4 regions of the Bradyrhizobium xenonodulans genome follow, and region 1 is predicted to be linked to each of the others. Evidence: predicted binding sites of a transcription regulator. Region 1 holds the regulator's gene; each other region holds the start of a gene.
What was found. Region 1 encodes LexA, which represses DNA repair genes until DNA is damaged. Its sites were predicted from a motif close to TGTTCNNNNTGTGTTCNG; they were not measured.
Positions count from the first base shown of each region.

Region 2: I3J27_RS09245 (DUF3072 domain-containing protein) is a predicted target of LexA. The motif match lies at 1,941-1,958, and genes of this name have one in related genera.
Region 3: uvrA (excinuclease ABC subunit UvrA) is a predicted target of LexA. The motif match lies at 1,569-1,586, and genes of this name have one in related genera.
Region 4: recA (recombinase RecA) is a predicted target of LexA. The motif match lies at 2,939-2,956, and genes of this name have one in related genera.

Region 1 covers NZ_CP089391.1:4,353,635-4,358,713, reverse strand. The annotation lists gene I3J27_RS20510 (ComEC/Rec2 family competence protein) at 1-461, shown strand, start outside; gene I3J27_RS20505 (GAF domain-containing protein) at 468-1,412, opposite strand; gene I3J27_RS20500 (hypothetical protein) at 1,634-2,068, opposite strand; gene I3J27_RS20495 (hypothetical protein) at 2,259-2,459, opposite strand; gene lexA (transcriptional repressor LexA) at 2,741-3,442, opposite strand; gene I3J27_RS20485 (molybdopterin molybdotransferase MoeA) at 3,619-4,830, opposite strand; gene I3J27_RS20480 (hypothetical protein) at 4,964-5,079, shown strand, end outside.
Region 2 covers NZ_CP089391.1:1,967,037-1,972,115, reverse strand. The annotation lists gene I3J27_RS09275 (HWE histidine kinase domain-containing protein) at 1-325, shown strand, start outside; gene I3J27_RS09270 (hypothetical protein) at 416-667, opposite strand; gene I3J27_RS09265 (hypothetical protein) at 779-1,036, shown strand; gene I3J27_RS09260 (hypothetical protein) at 1,132-1,377, shown strand; gene I3J27_RS09255 (hypothetical protein) at 1,427-1,639, opposite strand; gene I3J27_RS09250 (hypothetical protein) at 1,658-1,879, opposite strand; gene I3J27_RS09245 (DUF3072 domain-containing protein) at 1,995-2,189, shown strand; gene I3J27_RS09240 (DUF6496 domain-containing protein) at 2,260-2,547, shown strand; gene I3J27_RS09235 (hypothetical protein) at 2,560-2,922, opposite strand; gene I3J27_RS09230 (Do family serine endopeptidase) at 3,194-4,729, opposite strand; gene I3J27_RS09225 (universal stress protein) at 4,933-5,079, shown strand, end outside.
Region 3 covers NZ_CP089391.1:4,234,079-4,239,157, reverse strand. The annotation lists gene uvrA (excinuclease ABC subunit UvrA) at 1-1,472, opposite strand, end outside; gene I3J27_RS19920 (outer membrane protein) at 1,752-2,441, opposite strand; gene I3J27_RS19915 (outer membrane protein) at 2,677-3,438, opposite strand; gene I3J27_RS19910 (single-stranded DNA-binding protein) at 3,903-4,400, shown strand; gene I3J27_RS19905 (low molecular weight protein tyrosine phosphatase family protein) at 4,397-4,747, opposite strand; gene I3J27_RS19900 (DUF2306 domain-containing protein) at 5,065-5,079, shown strand, end outside.
Region 4 covers NZ_CP089391.1:5,202,244-5,207,322, forward strand. The annotation lists gene I3J27_RS24830 (hypothetical protein) at 1-398, opposite strand, end outside; gene I3J27_RS24835 (hypothetical protein) at 458-1,456, opposite strand; gene recA (recombinase RecA) at 1,758-2,846, opposite strand; gene I3J27_RS24850 (hypothetical protein) at 3,569-3,691, opposite strand; gene I3J27_RS24855 (hypothetical protein) at 4,225-4,425, shown strand; gene I3J27_RS24860 (hypothetical protein) at 4,438-4,593, opposite strand; gene I3J27_RS24865 (hypothetical protein) at 4,960-5,079, shown strand, end outside.

The DNA of each region.
Region 1 (5,079 bases):
GGGCCGGCAAGGACAGCTTTCTGCTTAGGGAGTGGCTGGCTGCCGACGCCGATCCGCGCGATGCCGGCAGTCCCTCGCTTGGCGCTGGTGTGTCCTGCGACGAGTCCGGCTGTGTGACGCCGCTCGCCGACGGCCGCCTGGTCGCGCTGGCGTTGCGCATCGATTCATTGGCAGATGATTGCAGCCGGGCCGCGCTGGTGGTGACGGCGCGGCCCGCGCCGCCGGATTGCGCGGCGATGGTGGTCGATCGTCAGCGCCTTGCAGGGCAGGGCGCACTGGCGCTGACGCAGCGCGGCGACGGCTTTGCGGTGCAGGCGGTGAAGCCGAGGGGCACCGACCGCCCGTGGTCGCCGGCCATCGCGCGCGAGAGTGATTTCGGGGCGAGCCTTGCGCCGCCGGCGGCCGCGTCCCGCAATCGGGACGCGACGCCGTCCGAGGCGGACCTGCAAGCCGAGGATTGAGCGGCGCTACAGATACCAGACCAGCATGGCGTCGAGTGCCGTGCTGCCGATGACCGGCAAGGCCACCATCCGGCGGAAGCCGGCTGCGCGGGCCTCGGCGCCCGCGATCGAGCCGTCATGCGCGAGATCCTCGTTGAGCGCGGGCATGCCGGTCGCCCAGGCGCCGCCGATGCTGCCTTCGCCTTTGGCGATGGATTTCGTTGCGTAGAGCGCAGCGAGGTCGGTCTGCGCGCTGCAATCGCCGGCGCGAAAGATCAATGCCGAACGGGCCTCGTTCGGGACCCAGATCTCGAAGCGTCGCGCAATCGGGGTTGCCTGCGCCGAGAGGAATGTGAGGACAAAGGTCTGGTTGGTGCCGGTCCGATAGGGCACGCCGACGCCGAGATTGATCCCGACCTTGGCGGCGTCCTCCCAGCGCAGGAAGCTCCTGGCGTCGTGCAAATCCTTGATAATGAGCGGCATGCCGGCCTTCCAGGTGCGTCCGGGCAGGCCAAAGCCGCGCGGAAATCTGGTGTGGCGGGAGTTGAATTCGAACATGTCGGCAGTGCCGTAATAACCGTCGACGAGCCCCATCTCGTGGGAGATGTCGGCATCGTTGTGCCAGAGCTCGATCGCGCCGACATGCGCCTCGTCGTCACCGCAGAACAGCACCATGACGGCTTGGAGGAATTCGCCTGCAAACACCGGCACCGCCACGCCGCAGGTCAGGCCGGCCGCGAGGGCCTGGTCGGTTCGCTTGAAATAGGAGTTGGCGAATTTTGTGAGGATCACGGGATGGCCGCTGGCCCAGGCCTTGCCGGGAAGGCCTTCGTCATATCCGAAGCGCAAGGTTTCGCTGACGGACCTGAAGGCGGAGAGGCCCTCGTCGCCGTAGAGGCCGCCGCCGAATTCCAGCCGCATCCGCGTCCGGTCGGGTACCCAGAGTTCAACGACGCGAATGAAGGTTTTCATCGAACGTGTCCGCCGCCTCAAGCCGGGAACAGCATCGGCCATCTGGCTGTGGAACGGACGTTCAAAATTCAGGCAGGACAGCGCAAACTTCGTGCGGTGGAAGGTATGGCGAGTTGACCCGCCGGATCGGATTTTTGAAACGCAACCAAACCATCTCGCCGGCCTCGGCCGGCGATGGCGATTTCAATCCTGGCCCCAGCCTGGCGGCGGGGAAGGCCGCGTCACCCGATCGGCAGGCGGGTGATGGTCGGCCGGCTGTCGGCGATGATCTCCGGCTTGTGCTCGCGCTCGCCAACCGGCTGAGTCACGGGCAGTTGCAGGACGGTCGCGCGCTGGCCTTCAACGAGCTGCGTCACCAGCACGTATTTGCCGTCGGGGAATTCGATCGCGTCATGATGGCGATCGGGAATGTGGGGATCGATCTTGCCGAACTTGCCGACGCGCGAGTTGACGGTGCGCGTCCAGATCCAGCGATTGTCGTAGCGGACGTTGTCGGCGAAGGCGAGCTCCGTTCCCGGCAGCAGACAGACCGCGACGGTCGGATCGGCCGCGGAGGCAAAGCCGCGCGTCGAGGTGCCGCGGAAGGTTGTCGTGACGACCGTCTCGCCGACTTCGGCGGGACGCGACGCGACGGCATGCAGGCTGTAGTCACACATCGGGTGCTCCTCATGCAGAGATGGCGACCCGCGTCTCTTCCCGAGGCGCAAGCCTCCATCAGAGTGAAAGTATGAAGGCTCTGCCCGGTTGTAGGCAAATCTGCGGCTCGCCGCGGCAGGCCGCGATCACATTATCTTTCCCGAATCCGTTAGGAACAAAGCCTGCGCCCGTGCATTTCGGTGGCGCGTGTCAACGCCCTGCCGGTGCCGACCAACCGGAGTATTGCCAGCCCGGCTGCGACGGTTGCTCGATCGCATGACGCGCGCTGCGGACCTCCGCGCTGGCTGCCATCTCCTTGCGGACATGGTGACGCGATGGTGCGGCGAAGGCTTGCGACGCTGATGCTGCCATCAGCGCCGCCGCGACTGTACCCACGATGATGTTGCGCATGGTCGTCTCCTCGGTCAGTCAAGGCCGCGAAGCAACGCTTGCTTCGTGCGGCGTGCCGAGGATCTAGCGCCGGAGGAGCGGCCGGATAATCTGCGCGAAACCAGAAAGACTATCCAGCGGGAGCGGACAATCATCCGCTCCAATCGTTGAGGGCGATCGTCGATCGCGCCAAATACCTTCGATACCAAATACCTTCGATACCAAGTACCTTCGATACCAAGTACCTTCGATACCAAGTACCTGCGATAACCAAGTACCTCCAATACGAGGTACCCTCGCCATCAGTACTTCCGGTACAGCCCGATCAGCTTGCCCTGGATCTTCACCCGGTTGGGCGGCAGGATGCGGACCTCATAGGCTGCATTGGCGGGCTCGAGCGCGATCGAGGCGCCGCGGCGGCGGAAGCGCTTCAGGGTCGCTTCCTCGTCGTCGATCAGCGCCACCACGATGTCGCCGGTGTCGGCGCTCTCGTTGCGCTGGATCAGCGCCATGTCGCCGTCGAGGATGCCGGCCTCCACCATGGAATCGCCGCGCACTTCGAGCGCGTAATGCTCGCCCGAGCCGAGCATGTCGGGCGGGACGCTGATGGTGTGGCTGCGGGTCTGCAAGGCCTCGATCGGCGTGCCGGCCGCAATCCGGCCCATGACGGGCACCGCGACAGGGCGCTCGCCCTCGTCGGCGGGCGGGCTGGAGGTCGTCCGCACCTTGCCGAGATTGCCCTCGATGACGCTCGGCGTGAAGCCGCGACGGTTGCCGGCGGCCGCCTGAAGCTCGGGCAGCTTGATCACCTCGATGGCGCGGGCGCGGTTGGGCAGGCGGCGAATGAAGCCGCGCTCCTCGAGCGCGGTGATCAGGCGATGGATGCCCGACTTCGAGCGCAGGTCGAGCGCGTCCTTCATCTCGTCGAAGGAGGGCGGCACGCCGCTTTCCTTCAGCCGTTCGCTGATGAACCGCAGGAGCTCGTATTGTTTGCGCGTTAACATCTCGACCAAAATCCCCCGGTTGATGTCGTTCGATTCCGAGACGATGAATTCAGCGATAAGCCGCTACATCCTCGAAACAAATCATGAACGGACACTATATGTTCGATACATGTTCCGCAACTGCTTAATTTACCGTGAACGCGACAAAGTTCGCGGAACGCACGCGAACGAAGCGTTCAGACGGGCAGTCGCAACACCTCGCAAGGCGTGCCGGCCTCGGCTTTCGGTGCGAATGGTGCGCGCACGAGAAGTGCCTGTGCCGCAGCGAGATTTGCAAGCAGCGAGGAATCCTGGTGATTGACCGGAACAGCAATCAGCGCGCCGTCGTCGCGCATCTCCAGGCGCGCCCGCAGATAATCCTCGCGCTGATCATTGGCGCCGACGTCGCGGCCGAGCACGGCGCGCTCGCGGCGATGATGAATCACTGAGCGACCCGACAGCGCACGAATCAGCGGGACGAGAAACAGGAAACTGCACACGTAGGACGACACCGGATTGCCGGGCAGGCCGATCACGCGCATCGCCCCGAGCTGCCCGTTCATCATCGGCTTGCCCGGCCGCATCGCGATCTTCCAGAACGCCATCGAGATACCTTCGTCCCTCAGCGCCTGCTGCACCAGATCGTGGTCGCCGACCGAGGCGCCGCCGGTCGTGATCAGGATGTCGGCGCCGCTTTCGCGGGCGCGGCGGATGCCGGCCGTGGTGGCCTCCAGCGTGTCGGCGGCAATACCGAGGTCGACGGTATCCGCGCCCTCGCTGCGGGCGAGCGCGTGCAGGGCGTAGCCGTTGGAATAGACGATCTGGCCGTGACCGGGCGTCGAGCCCGGCATCACCAGCTCGTCACCGGTGGCGAGGATCGCGACCTTGGGAAGGCGGTGGACGGCGAGGTGCGGGTGGTTCATGCCCGCGGCGAGGGCGAGGTCGCGCTCGGTGAGACGGCTGCCCTTGCGCAGGAGCACGTCGCCCTCGCGGAAGTCGACGCCGGCGGGCCGGATGTGCCGTCCTGGCACCGCGGCTTCCTTGATCGTGATGCGCTTGGCGTCGACAACCGTGTCCTCCTGGATCACGACCGCGTCGGCGCCATCGGGAACGACGCCGCCAGTGAAGATCCGCACCGCTTCGCCGGTGCCGACCGATCCGGCGAACGGCCGGCCCGCCGCGACTTCGCCGATCACGTTGAGCTGGGAATCGATCTTTGCAGCGTCGGCCGCGCGCACCGCATAGCCGTCCATCGCCGACATCGCCTGCGGCGGCTGCGTGCGCCGCGCCGCGACGTCGCGCGCGAGCACGCGATGGAAGGCCTGGTCGAGAGCTACCATCTCTTCAGGCAGCGGCTCCGCGCCGGCGAGCACCGCGGCGAGCGCGTCGGAAACCGGCATGAGGGCCACGGGTGAAACTCCCACAAATCGAAGGTGTCGTGGTTGAGTTCTAGCCGAGTGGAGGAGCCGAAGCAAAACGGGGCGGGAATCGCTTACCGCGCTACACTTCCCTTTGGCACCCGTTGAGCTTATCTTTGCCTCGATGACAAAACTGCTCGAAAAAGCTCTGCAAGCCGTGCGGCAGCTTCCTGCGGATGGACAGGACGAGGTCGCGCGCGCGATGCTGGCTTTGACCGGCAACGCAGGGGAGCCTGAGGA
Region 2 (5,079 bases), 2.4 Mb from region 1:
CAACTCGGCAAAGTATGGTGCGCTCTCGACGCGGTCGGGAAGGCTCACGATCGGTTGGCAGGCCGAGGACGATCTCCTCACACTGATCTGGGAGGAATCCGGCGGCCCGCTCGTCGGGATACCGAAATCTCGCGGCTTCGGCACAAGGAGCCTGCTGGCGAGCGTCGAGTCCCAGCTTGGCGGGCAGGCGCTGTTCGATTGGCGCGCCGAAGGCCTGTTGTGCCGCCTCGAGGTGCCGCTGACCCGGAAGACCGCAGCAGCGCCGGCGGCCGCAAGCAAATTCGACGCGGCTCCCTCTGAAGCCCTTCAGCGGGCTTCAGGTTAGAAGCGTTTTCGAGCGAAGTGGTCTCCGGTTCGCGGAAAGAAAACGCGTCGAAACAAGAATCTGGAGCTTCGGTTCTGATTCAATCAGAACCTAGCGCGACGCGGCGACCCTGATGCGCGGCATCGGCTGCAGTTCGTCAGCGACGCGTCCTTCCAGCCAGGCTTCCGTCTGCGAGAGATCGCGTAGCGCCCTGGCATAGCGGCGGGCCGCGCTGCGTTCGGCGCCGCGCGGCAACTTGCGCGCCTTGCGCAGCATGTCCGCGGCCGCGTTGCGATAGGCCAGTGAGCGATAGAGAAAGACCACCTTACCCATATCGAATGTTCCCGTGTTGATGGCGCTCATCCTCGCAAGACCGGCATGAACGCCGGATGAAGCCGGGGATGACAAATCCTTCATGGGAAGGGAACTCGCGGTCGTCGGGCGCGTTTGCATGCCGCACCGTGAGGTGGTTCCATGCGCGCGAAAAAATCGCCGAGCCTCATCTCTCCGACCGGCGTCATCAAGTTGATGACGCATGCGATGATGGGCGCAGCCCTCGGCCTTGTCTTCGGACTCGCGCTCGTCCTGTCGAATCCGGCGGTCGCCAATCTACTGAACCATGGCGGAGATTCGATCGCTGCCGTCTTCGTCGTCACGCTGGTGACGACGTTCGCGATCGGCGCGACACTCACGGGCGTCGTGTTCATCATTACCGAAGACAAGGAATTTTGAAGCGCGCGTGAACACACGGCGCGATTTCATTCGGAACTCCTGCCGCGAATGACGGTTGGCTGCCTGCGTCAATTTAACTCAGGGAGTTCCCGCGCATGAAAACCACCAAGCTCGCTCTCGCCATGATGTTGGCAACCGGCCTTGCCGCCGCCCCGTTCGCCGCGCAGGCCAAATCGCACAAGGCGAAACACGAATCCTCGACCTCGTCCTCGCAGACGACTGGCGCGAACACGAAATCCAAGAGTGCTGATCCCTCCAGCCAAGGGGGGTCCGGTCCCGGCTCCGATCAGGGCGGCACCATGACGAACAACAACAGCAAGGGCATGAGCAACAGCAAGTAAGCTCGGCCCAAGTAAGCGCGGCCCCAAGTAAGCTCGGCCGACGAGACAATTAATGGCCCCGCGACAAGGCGGGGCCATCTTGTTGTCGCCCCACGGCATTCGCTTTCACGAGATGCTCGAGCTGCGCGCGCTTGCGTGCGATCAGGAGCTGGGCCGCAGCATGGTCGAGGCCTTCGCGCTGCAACTGCCGGATGGCGGAGCCAAGTTCGAGAATCTCGGCGCGCAGTTTTAGAATCCGGTACGCGTCCGGGTCTTCCTCCACCGCGCGCTCCCAAGACTCTTAGCGGCGCGCGCTCAGGCGCAGCGGAATGCCTGATGTCTTCGCCGTGCGAAGGTGCACCCGGTCGCGGACATTTGGCAGGACGTCGCCGCCGCCAGCTGCCTTCCATTCGCCGATCAGCAGGTTGATCTTCCGGCGCAGATCCATCTGCGCCAGGGCCTTTTCTGTGCAGTCACGATCGCGATTGACGAGGTCGCGCACGGACACCTCGATATCGGCCATTTCCAGCCTCAAGGCGCTGATTTTACGTCGAATTTCATTAATTCTGTTGTCCATGGCTTGTTAGAACAAAATAAGAACATATAGTCAAGTCACGATTTCAGAATGGAGAGGACAGATGCAGGTTCAGGGTAAATACGACGCCAGGGCTTTTCTCAGCGAGCAGATGACGCGGACGCAGGGGCTCAAGCTGAAGCGGCTGAGTGACGAGGCGTATCAGCCCGCACAATACGATCGGGACCTGTCGTTCGCCGAGGCCGCGCGGCGCATCCAGGTGCTCGAGGCGGAGATCGAGCTGGCGAACTCGTTCTGAGACGCGCGCCGCGCGTTTGGAACGCTGCGTCAGCAATACGGTTCTTTCCCCGGGCCAAGGGAGAGAGTCGATGGCACGCAAGGCAAAGAAGCGCCGCTACTCACGCAGCTCCGGCAGTGACGTCGAGCGCGAGATGCGCCGTTACAAGAAGGGCACTGCGAAGAAGGGGCCCGGCGGTCGCGGCGGTCGCGTGAAGAGCCGCAAGCAGGCGATCGCGATCGGCCTGTCCGAGGCCCGCAAGAAGGGCAAGAAGGTCCCGAAGAAGGCGTCGAAGCGGAAGACAGCCAAGAAGAAGACAACCAAGAAGACAACCAAAAAAACGAGAAAGAGCGCGAAGCGCAAATCCAGCAAGCGGTGACGCTGACCTGCGTCAGATCATGCTGCCCGGCATGAAGCAGCGAATGGAAATCCCGAACGCGGTTTTGACCGGCCACACCATGGTGCGGCCGGCGCGATTGGGCTCGGTGATGACGGCTTCGTCCGGCACCTCGACCCACTGCCCGTCGAGCCGCACGCGATAGTGTCCGTCGTGGGATTCCCAATCGGGATCGGATACGGCAAAGCCATCCGCATCCGAACAGCACGGCCCGAGATGGCTGCGCAAACTGTCGAACCAGGGTTTCAGGGGCGAGTTGGCATAACGGCCATCGTCGCGCCCCAGCGCACTTCCGGTCGTCAGCACGATTGGCGCTACCAGCAGCGCACATCTCAGCGAGAGCTTCAATCGATCCATGTCGGCACCGATCAAATGCGAACGACCGGTTCCACAAGACGGCCGGACGCTCGAAGTTCCACGCCTGCAATTCGTCCCGGTGGCTTCATTGCCGCCCAGGCGCAACACGCGAGTCCGAACTGTGACCAGCGAACGCGGCTTTTTCGGACGAACCCGTCACCATGACTGCCGTTAACGAGAATGTTATCGGCGGCCTGTGGGTATCTTCCAGACGCGCACGAAAAAGGCGGCCTGCCCGGCCGCCTTCCGAATTCGTCGTTGAACGCGTGCCTTATGCCAGCGGCACCGCGACGAACCGGGTCGCTTCCGCGCCTCTGACCTGCAACAGCACGCTGTTCTTGCCGGACGACTTCGCCTGCGCCAGCTCCGAGCGGACGTCGTCGACATTGGCGACGGCCTTGCCGGCGACATTGAGGATGACGTCGCCGGTCTGGATGCCGCGCTGCGCGGCCGGTCCCTGCGGATCGACCTCGGTGACGACGACGCCCTTCCGGCCCGCGCCCTGGACGTCGCCGGCCGGTGCGAGGCTGAGGCCGAGCCGCGGCGTGCCGGGACCGGGCTGTGCCTTGCCGACATCGGCCCTAGCCTGCCGCTCGCTCGGCACCTCGCCGAGCGCCATCGTGATCGTCTTGCTGTCGCCCTTGTGAATGACATCGAGCTTCACGGACGTGCCCGGCGCCAGGGTGGCAATGGTGCGGGCGAGATCGCGGGAGTCCTTGACCGCCGTGCCGTTGACGGCGGTAATGACGTCGCCGGCCTCGATGCCGGCCTTCGCGGCCGGGCTGCCACCTTGCGGATTGTCGACGATCGCGCCGCGCGGCTCCTTCAGGCCGAGGCTGTCGGCGATCTCGGCGGTGACCGGCTGCACCTGCACGCCGAGCCAGCCGCGGGTGACCGCACCCTTGTCCTTCAATTGCGCGACGACAAGCTTTGCCGTCGAGGCCGGAATGTCGAAGCCGATACCGACCGAGCCGCCGGAAGGTGAGTAAATCGCGGTGTTCACACCGATCACGTTGCCGCTCATATCGAAGGCCGGACCGCCGGAATTGCCCTTGTTGATCGGCGCATCGATCTGGATGAAGTCGTCATAGGGACCATTGCCGATATCGCGGCCGCTGGCGGAGACGATGCCGGCGGTCACGGTGCCGCCGAGGCCGAAGGGATTTCCGACCGCGACCACCCAGTCACCGATGCGCGGTTTCTGGTCGGCGAATTTGACGAACGGAAAATCCTTCTTGCCGTCGACCTTGATCAGCGCAAGATCGGTCTTCGGATCGGTGCCGACCACCTTGGCCGTGTAGACCGAACCGTCATCCATCGTCACCTGAACCGACTCGGCGTGGTCGACGACGTGATTGTTGGTCACGGCATAGCCGTCGGCGGAGATGAAGAAGCCGGAGCCCTCGCCGGTGATCATCTGGTGGCGCTGGCGCGGCATGCCGTTCATGCCGCCCGGACCACGGAAGCCGAACTGCCGCGAGAACTGGTCGAACGGCGAATCCTCGTCCTGATCCATCCGGTTCTGTTGCAGCATCGCACTCTTGTCGTTGTCCTGGTCGATCTTGACCCGCACCGAAATGACGGCGGGTTTGACCTTGCTGACGAGATCGCCGAAGCCCGGCGGCGTGGCGGTCGCCTCCGCAGCCTGCGCCGGGGCGATGAAGGAAGTCATGCCGAGCGGCGAGGAGCCGGGAGACGCAGCCAGCACGGCCAAGCCAAGCGCGGCCACGGTGCCGAGCAGCGCCAGCCGGCGCGGCTTCAAGATCGTGCGGGACGTCGTGGTGTCGGAATTGACGCGATCGTTCATGTCGAAATGTCCATGTTGGGTAAGTCGCCTTGCACCCAACATGGACATCGTCACCTTACGGCGTCCCGTCCGTTCGATTAAATCTTGGCAAAGTCGCTGCGGCACGGCCGGACATCGCGGCTGCACGTTTGATGCAGCTCAACGCGAGCCGCTCGCGCAGTGAAAGACTGCCGCCATCGGAGGCTGTCCATCGGAGGCGCGCCATGTACAAAGACATTCTCGTCCACATCCCGACCGAGCGCCCGATGCGCGCCGTGATCGACGGCTCGATCTCGCTCGCGGCCAGGCTCAACGCCCATGTCGACGCAGTCGCGGTCGGCTATGTCGCCAGCAGTGCGGTCTACATCATG
Region 3 (5,079 bases), 120 kb from region 1:
TCGTTCTGCTGCGCGTTCAGCGCATCAGGCACGGTCTCGAACCATTCGCCGGCCTTCCTGACCGATAGCTCCGAGATCTCGCCGATATGCTTGGTGCCGATCTTGACGCAGAGCGCCTCGGGCTTCAGCCGGAAACCGTTACAGCCTCCACACGGCACGTCGTGGAAATATTTCGCCAGCTCCTCGCGCGCCCACTCGCTCTCGGTCTCGCGATAGCGGCGGTTGATGTTGGTGATGACGCCCTCGAACGGCTTCTTGGTGTCGTAGGAGCGAACGCCGTCCTCGTAGGAGAACTTGATCTCGTCCTCGCCGGAGCCATGGAGGATCGCGTCTTTCGTCTTCTTGGGCAGATCCTTCCATTTGGTGGTCAGCGTGAACTTGTAGTGCTTGCCGAGCGCAGTCAGCGTCTGAATGTAATAGGGCGACGACGATTTGGCCCAGGGCGCGATCGCGCCCTTGCCGATGGCGAGCTCCTTGTCGGGAATGACGAGGTCCTCGTCGACATGCTGCTCGACGCCGAGGCCGCCGCAGGCGGGGCAGGCGCCATAGGGATTGTTGAAGGAGAACAGTCGCGGCTCGATCTCCGGAATGGTGAAGCCCGAGACCGGGCAGGCGAATTTTTCCGAGAACAGGATGCGCTCGGGCCCGCTCTTGTCGTGGATCTTCGCGGTCTTCTTTTTCTCTTCCGCGGGAGCTGCCGCCGGCGCGTCGGCGAACTCGACGACGGCGAGGCCTTCGGCCAGCTTCAGCGCGGTCTCAAAACTTTCGGCGAGGCGCTGGCCGATGTCGGCGCGCACCACGATGCGGTCGACCACGACGTCGATGTCGTGCGGGAATTTCTTGTCGAGCGTGGGGGCTTCCGCGAGCTCATGGAAGGTGCCGTCGATCTTGACGCGCTGAAAGCCCTTCTTGAGCCATTCGGCGAGCTCCTTGCGGTACTCGCCCTTGCGGCCGCGCACGACCGGCGCGAGCAGATAGAGGCGGGTGCCTTCGGGCAGCGCCAGCACCCGGTCGACCATCTGCGAGACGGTCTGGCTCTCGATCGGCAGTCCCGTGGCCGGCGAATAGGGCACGCCGACGCGCGCCCAGAGCAGGCGCATGTAGTCGTAGATCTCGGTGACGGTGCCGACGGTCGAGCGCGGATTCTTCGAGGTCGTCTTCTGCTCGATCGATATCGCCGGCGACAGGCCGTCGATCTGGTCGACGTCGGGCTTCTGCATCATCTCCAGGAACTGGCGCGCATAGGCCGACAGCGATTCGACGTAGCGGCGCTGGCCTTCGGCATAAATCGTGTCGAAGGCGAGCGAGGATTTGCCGGAGCCGGACAGTCCCGTGAACACCACGAGCTTGTCGCGGGGAATCTCGACATCGACGTTCTTGAGGTTGTGCTCGCGCGCGCCACGGATCGTAATTGCGCGCAGGTGTGATCCCGCGTTCTGTTGTTGGCGCTTCGCCTTGATCACTTCATCCATCCGAGTTGCCCTCAAGCAATCCCAAAGGTGCGTGATCGCGCCAGTGTAAAAGGCGCGCTTCGCCCGGAACCGGGATCGGCGCCGATGGGGTTGTCAGCGAACGTAGGAAGAACGGAGACGGATTTCCAGTGGGACTTGCGAATCGTCAACGGATTGTTGGCGCGCTGGCGGCATCTGGCAGGAGCAGGGCATCTGGAACTGTGCGGGAACGTGCCCGTCAAACAAAAAGGCCGGCACAAGGCCGGCCTTTCGTAACGCGGATGGCGTTGGAGGCGAAGCTCAGTACTTCGCGACCACCGGGCCCCCGAAGTGATAGTTCACGCCGACCTGCACGGTGTGAAACTCGAGCGTGCCGGTGGGCAGGGCGCCCGAGAAGTAGGTCTCGCCGCCGAGGCTGCGGAAGAGGTACTCGCCCTTGACCGACCACTGCGGCGCGAAGAACGCTTCGACGCCCGCACCGACGGTCCAGCCGGAGTGCCACTTGCTGTCGGAGATGGTCACGCCGAGCGCGGAGGCGCTGAGCTTGTTGTCGATCCAGGCGTAACCGCCGGTGCCGTAGAACAGGACGTTGTTGACGGCGTAGCCGATGCGGCCGCGCACGGTGCCCATTGCATCGGTCTTCGAGCTCAGCGTGGCGGTGGCAACACCGAAGCCGGGAACGATGACGGGGCCGGTGACCGAGGCGCTGACGTCAGCCCAAGCGCCATCGGCTTCGATGCCGAACACGACATTGCCGGTCTGCCAGTTGTAGCCGGCGGTGCCACCGACGAAGCCGCCCTTCATCTTCGGGTCGGTCGAGGAATTTTCCCAGGCGCCGCCGCCGACGATACCGAGGTAGAAGCCGGTCCAGTTGTAGACCGAGGCAACAGCCACCGGAGCCTTGGTGTAGGGGCGAGCTGCCAGATCAGCGGCCGAAGCCGGAGCAGCGAGTGCGAACAAACAGGCCGAAGCCAACAAAACCTTTTTCATTTCAACCTAATCCCAGTCCCGGTTTCTGTTTCTGCCTTCCTTAAGCTTGGAAGGACATCGGACGCTGTGGTCCAACTGCTGACGGTCTACACCATTGAAGCCGCAAGTTGTGTCTCCGAAAAGCCACAACATTCACAAAACGTCACAATCGCTGACTGATTGTTTCCTTCGCTCACAGACAGCAGAAAGGCCGGCACGAGGCCGGCCTTTCGTCACAAAAAGACTATGCTTGCGATCAGTACCTGGCGATCGCCGGGCCGCCCCAACGGTAGTTCAACCGGATGAGGGCGAGATCGACGTCCTGACGGACGCGTTCGGTCTGAACGAAGGCTCCGCCAAGGGTGAAGTCGACGTTTCGAGTGCCGAGGAAGATGTGATCGTACTCGAAGCCCACCGACCAGTTCGGGGCGAAGCCAAATTCGACCCCCGCGCCGACCGTTCCGCCCCAGCGTGTTCCGTCGGCCGAACCGAAGATCGTGCCAGCACCCACAAAGCCCGGCGCGACGATGAGGTCGTATCTGTCGTCCACCACGGCGCCGCCGCCCTTTACGTAGACCAAAACGTTATTCCAGGCATAACCGATCTGACCGGTAATCAAGCCGAAGGCATCGACCCGCGTACGGTTCTGCTGACCTGGCGCGGTCGGGCTGATGTTTCTTCCACTGAAGTCAGCCCAGTTGCCCTGGCCTTCCACGCCAAACACCCAATTGGCCGACTGCCAGCGATAGCCGACCTGACCACCGACTGTGCCGCCCGTTGCGTTATGGCAGCCGTCATCGATCAGCGTACCGGTGACTGGGGTCACGAAGTCCCAGCAATTGCGGCTGGAGCCCCAGCCCCCGTTGATGCCGATGTAGAAGCCGCTCCAATCGTAGATCGCGGCAACCATCGGCGGCGGAGCCTTGGTGTAGGGACGCGCGGCCATGTCCGCCGCGCTCGCGGGAGCCGACAGGCCCAACGCCACTGCACCGATTGCACCGATCAGGATCTTGTTCATTGCCAGTCTCCCCAGGTTCATCCGCTTCTGGAAATCCCCGAAGCGGTTTGATTAGACGCGACGCCCAAATGAATTAATTCCGAGGCGAGCGTAGTCCGAATCGATGGGGAGAGTCCGTCTCCGAAATGCCACACTTCCTTGGCTGCGGAGGCGTTACTAACTTGATGAATGTTAAGTTGTTTTTCTCGTTTGCGGGCGTATGGAAAGGTTCCATCCGGCACGTGTCCTTCTGCCGCCCCTTGGCCGATCGGCCCCCCCCACATTCGGCGTCGTGATTCACAAAGAACAAATCTGGAACGAACCGATGGTCGATGCTATATGTGGGGATAACCCGAGGGGGGACGGGCTGATCGGCGCCCGCAAGTGTCCGGCGAGCGTATAGGGTCGCCTCAACAGGGGCGCGGCGGAACGCGGGGAGCGGACCGGCCTTCTTGATTCAATGGCATTCGGAGTGGAGAGCGGCGATGGCGGGAAGCGTCAACAAGGTCATTCTGGTTGGAAATCTCGGCAAGGATCCTGAAATCCGCCGCACCCAGGACGGGCGGCCGATCGCGAATCTGAGCATCGCCACCTCCGAGACCTGGCGTGACAAGAACAGCGGCGAGCGCAAGGAAAAGACCGAGTGGCATCGCGTCGTGATCTTCAATGAAGGGCTCTGCAAGGTCGCCGAGCAGTATCTGAAGAAGGGCGCGAAGGTTTACATCGAGGGCGCGCTCCAGACCCGCAAATGGACTGATCAGAGCGGCGTCGAGAAGTATTCGACCGAGGTCGTGCTGCAGGGCTTCAACTCGACCCTGACCATGCTCGACGGTCGTGGCGGCGGCGGTGGAGGCGGCAGCTTCGGCGACGAGCCGGGCGGCGATTTCGGCTCCTCGGGTCCGGTCAGCAGCGCGCCGCGTCGTCCGGTTGCCGCCGGCGGCGGTGGCCGCAACAGCGACATGGACGACGATATCCCGTTCTAAGGTCTGGAAACGGTCGACCCGGGTCGGGACAGGAAGCGGCCGACCCGGCTTTCGAGCATCCGGACCAAGGCAGGATCCATGAATTCGTAGTCGTCCGGAATGTCGAGGCAGATGACCCGCTTGCCATTCAGGCTGGAGCGGAATTTCCGGTTCAGCTTGTTACGGTGCGCCTTCTCCATGACGAAGATGATGTCGGCCCATTCGATCTGTTCGGAGGACAACAACACCTCCGCGCCGTTCGCGATGCCGGCCGAATCGGTCTCGATCCCCGGCCAGCTCGAAAAGATCTGCTCGGCAGTTGGGCTGCGGAGGCGGTTGGCGCTGCAGACAAACAGGACGTTGGTCACTTGACCGCTCCAGGGCGACGACCCGGGAATAGTGGTTTTCGACGCCGGGTTCCAGACATCCCCAGCTACGTGCGCACCTTCCGATAGGCGATGGACCCTGCGGCATCTCGTTCTGCGGCCGGGCCGCCAGACGCTACCGCGCGGAATCGGCTTGCTCGCGTGAAACGACAGGATTTCTTACCAATTAGCGGCTAAACCTCAGCTTTTCCGGGCTTGCCTAATCCCTTGCGTGAGCCTTTGACGATGCTCGATGTGAATGATATTAACTTGATGTTAATCCTATTCACATGGTCGGTTCCTGCCGGCCGGAGGGCCGCATGAGCCTCGCGCCG
Region 4 (5,079 bases), 850 kb from region 1:
TAGTTCGCAACAGTGTCATCCGCATGCACCAGGCTCAGCTTTGTCGTGATCTCCCTGTAAGGGCGAAGCAGGTCGAGCAACCAGACCAGCACGAGCTGATCATTGGGCCGAGGGTCGACCCATATTTCAATTGAGTCGAACTTGGCGCACAGCTCGAAGAAACCGGTATCCCACGTGCCGAAACCGTTGAGCGAGCCGCGACAAACGTCATCGAGCCAATGATCGCCGGGATTGCAGTGCTTTGCCGATCTGCGCTCCAGCCCCATCAAGAGTTGCTCCTCGGAAGGCAATTTCCGCCAGATGAAGCGTGGATAGAATCCAAGCACGACGTTCGCGACCCGCGACTGGCGAAGCGCGTTTTCCGCGAGATCGTTCGTGGCTAAAATCAAATGGGACAAGGTCACCTCTCAATCGAAACCGATATGAAACCAGGAAGCGCTATCAGCAGCCCCCCGCATCAGGTCGGCGCAATCAACGAACGGGTCTTGGGATCCCATCGCCAGAGCCGCTCGTTGGTGAGGAGCGTGCCACCCCACCAGCGCCGAAGCGGATTGTAACGGCGGAAATCTTCGCGGCCTTCGAGAACTGCTCTTCCGAATTCGGTCAGCGACAGCCGGCTCCGGCGATAAGCGGCGTTGCGGCCGCGCGCATCGTGCGGGGCGAGCGTCGCGAGCTTCGGGTCGAGACCCGCGATCGCCGGCACGGGACCGGAGGCGAGCCCTTCGAGCAACGGGCCGAGCTCCCATTGGTCGAATACGCGCGTGTCGAGCAGCCCGCCCGGCTGAAACAGCTCCCGGGTACGGTTGTGCCCCTTTGCGATCAAGTCGAGAAGCTGCGTTTCCGTCGCACCCAGGCCCGTGATGGGTGACGGCAATTCTGCCAGCAACTGCTCCATCGCCGGCTTCAGGAAGGGCAGCTTGGGGAAATCCCTGCCGAGCAATCCGAAACAGAGCTCGGGCGTTGGTGCCCGGTAGGCCTCCCAGGCGATGCGGGCAGCCTCGAAGTCGCGCTCGGTGACGTCGAAGCCCCGCACGGTATGATCGCGAAGCCTGGCGCCGCCTGCTCCGAGCAAATCGAAATCGACGACTCGCAGCTTAAGACGCTCGGCCGCGTATGGTTCGGAGCGGAGATAGTCGAGTATCCAGATCAATAGCAATTGACTGTTCGGTTCGGAATCGAACCACAGCTCAATGAGATCGACGCCATAAGCGTTACAGAACCAGACCAATCCAAGATTCTTGTGTGCGAGGCCCGTCTGGGAGGACCGCCTCACGAGGTCGGACCACTGCACCTCCGGATCGCGTGGGTACTTGCGACCTTCGAGATATTGATCAAGATGATGCGACGTAGGCAACGGCCCGGAAACGAAGCGAAAGATGAGCGGGGCGACCATGTCGACGGGATTCGCGTGGATGAGGCCAACACCGGACGAACTCGTCAGGACTACGCGCTTCATGGCCCGGCACCCTACTCCCAAACGAGACACAATCGCCTCTCAGATCTTTCGTGTAGGCCGCAAAATAAGCCGAGAGCTTTTCCGCTGGCGGGAGCGGCCCCACGCAGATTGAAAATGGAACGGGATGATGATCTCGGCCAAACCCGATCGAGCAAGATCACTCCCGCCACCCCAGCCGGTCAAGATCAGACGCTTCATCGCGCCACCCGATCGCTACAAACAAAACGAAACGGGCACTGACGACGTCGGCAACTCAACGTCCTCAGCGCCCGCTCCTCGCGAAAAACTCTTCGCGTTAGTCTTACTCGTCCGCCGGCTCCTCGCCGTCGGCGTCGCGCTCGGGCGTGCCGGCGAGAATCTGCTCGGCGATCAGGCCGGAGTTCTGGCGGATCGAGGTCTCGATCTTGGCGGTGATGTCGGGGTTGGCCTTCAGGAACGCTTTCGAGTTCTCGCGGCCCTGGCCGAGGCGCTGGCTGTCATAGGAGAACCAGGCGCCGGACTTCTCGACGATGCCGGCCTTGACGCCGAGATCGAGGATCTCGCCCATCTTGGAGACGCCCTCGCCGTACATGATGTCGAACTCGACCTGCTTGAAGGGCGGCGCCAGCTTGTTCTTCACCACCTTGACGCGCGTGGTGTTGCCCACCACTTCGTCGCGCTCCTTGATCGCGCCGATGCGGCGGATGTCGAGGCGGACGGAGGCGTAGAACTTCAGCGCGTTGCCGCCGGTGGTGGTTTCCGGCGAGCCGTACATCACACCGATCTTCATGCGGATCTGGTTGATGAAGATCACCATGGTGTTGGACTTGTTGATCGAGGCCGTCAGCTTGCGCAGCGCCTGGCTCATCAGACGCGCCTGAAGGCCCGGCAGTGCATCGCCCATCTCGCCCTCGAGCTCGGCCTTCGGCACCAAGGCCGCGACCGAATCGACCACCAGCACGTCCACCGCGCCCGAGCGCACCAGCGTGTCGCAAATCTCCAGCGCCTGCTCGCCGGTGTCGGGCTGGGAGATCAGGAGCTCGTCGATATTGACGCCGAGCTTGCGGGCATAGACCGGGTCGAGCGCGTGCTCGGCGTCGATAAAGGCGCAGATCCCGCCCTTCTTCTGCGCTTCCGCAACCGTATGCAGCGCCAGCGTGGTCTTGCCCGAGGATTCCGGCCCGTAGATTTCCACGACGCGCCCCTTCGGCAGGCCGCCGATGCCGAGCGCGATGTCCAGCCCGAGCGACCCGGACGAGACCGCCTCGACATCCATCGAGCGGTCGTTCTTGCCGAGCTTCATCACCGAGCCCTTGCCGAACTGGCGCTCGATCTGGGAGAGCGCGGCAGCCAGAGCTTTACTCTTGTCCATGGAGGATCCTTCGACGATACGCAGGGCAGTGGTGGACATTGGGTCGTGCTCCTTATGGCGAGGATTCGCTAGAGGGACAAACGGTTGGCGGGGCGGCGCGGCGATAAAATCAATGTACCCCATTTGTTCTAGGTTCGCAATATGTTCTTTTGCGGATTTTGGCGCTGGCCTGTTTCCGACCTCAGCGGCCTAGTTTGAAAGTGGTAGTGGCCTAATTCGCGATTCTTCTTGAGCAACCCTGCCCTTAGTGAAACGTTAGGAACTATCACCGAACGGAACGTGGCTTTTATCGGTGATGAGAACGCCGGTTCGCGCTCCCGCCTTCCTCGAAAGGAAAGGAGCAGCGCCGTGCAAAAGCGACGCCGTTTCAGGCACCCCAAATCCCTTGAAGAACGTCTTGCGGATGAAGCCAAGGCTTTGCGTGAGGCAGCCAACGCCCTTCCGCCTGGCGTTGAGCGCGAGTGTATGTTGCTCAAAGCTCGACGCGATGAAACCGCATTGCACATAACGGAATGGCTTACCTCGCCCGGCCTGCGGCCGCCGACCTAAGCCCTAATTGAGCAAATCACACGCCGAAAAATGCCGCATGCGAGCGAAGCAATGCCGCTTGAATGCAGCTAACGCGCAAAGTGCGACTGAAGAAGAAGCTTGGCTTGATCTTGCTTCCGATTGGGCAAGTCTGGCGGCCGCCTTTGAAGTGGAGGATGGCCCCTCAAAGCCGAATGGAGGACAGTAGAGGCCGCCTCAGTTGGCGGCCTCTTTCATTTCTCAACGAACTGCGAAATGTCCTCGTCGTCCTGATCGGCTAGAATTTCTTTATCGATTGCAAGCTTCTGAATGAGGCGCTCAATTTCCTTCACGCCAATCTTGCCAGTGACGATCAAGCGAAAGCTTGCGTCCTTAGGCAACGTGGCCTGTTTTGAAAATTGCCGTGGCTCATTTCGGCCAGTACCCAAATTTGAGTACCGTCCGTATTTGACCCCTAGTGGCCTAAATTGAATTTGGCAGTGCCCTGTTTGGGACTAGGCCGCCCGATATTGGCACGAACTGCACATCACACGGGTTCCACTTCCGCTATCATGGCCTCACAGAGCCCGTGGGGAGGCCTCGATGCAAAACGAGCGCTTGTACATCGCTGCGGTAGTTGCATTTGGAACGCTACCTGTCCTGCTGACAGCCATTGCCGTCCTCATGCAGTAAGGCCGCCTCAGTTGGCGGCCTCTTTCATAGATCCAGTTCGAGTTTGTTGACCGAAGATGCGCTTGACGTGGCCCTCGTACTCGGGGCGATCACGCGTTGGATTTTGAGGGTGGCCTGATTGAATTGTGTCCACTCTGGAACCGACAGCCGCGCATCTGCGTACTTAGATCAAATCCCAGTAAGCCCCACGGATTAGGACCCGTTTTTGGAGGTTGCGATGAGTGAGCGGCGTCGGTTCAAACAAACAGACATTCTCGAGGTCCGTCTAGCCGAAGAAGCGGCTCGCCTACGTGAGAAAGCCAAATCACTTCCACCTGGAGCGGCTCGCGAGGAGATGCTGCGAAAGGCCCGAGAGGCAGAAACCGGCTCGCACATGAGCGAGTGGCTGCGGTCCCCCGGTCTACAGCCGCCGAAGTAAAGTAAGGCCGCCTCAGTTGGCGGCCTCTTTGATTTTCCCCGATCCACCGCATTTGGTGCACGGGCGAAACTCGATCTTTTCACCGAGCCGAACCGGCTTCATGCCGGCGTCCTGGCCCGTGCCGTCACATTCCGGGCAGTTGCGTTCGACGTCCTTCGGTTCTGTCATGTGTGCCTCCCGCTATCCCAAAGTTACTTAAACGTGCATTCTCGGGCAATGCTTCTTATCCAGACGGGCCGGGCAAAACGGGTTCGCAAATATTCGATCACCCTAGCGATCATCCTTTCGCTATCGGGAGCGTTTGCGGCTTTGCTGACACTGCATTGGTATGTCCTGCCGCCACGGAAGTAGGCGCTGTCCCGTGTCCAGATTCAGAGACGAGCGAGCTCGTCATGCCTCCTCTTCCACTGAACATGACGCGCATCAAAGACTCGGGCGCCCATCGCCGTCATAATTCCGCAATCGTTCGGCACTGAACCTTCCGTGATCGTCGGCTTTGTCTGGGTTGGGATCGCCATAGTGGGGACCTCTGTCATGACGGAAAATACGCACCAGGATGCTCTCAGGCGCAATCCCCTGCTCGAGGCGGCGCAGGAGGAGATGGTGAAATTCGAGCGGAAGGAAAACGAGTTCCGCAAGAAGGACCGCGCGGAG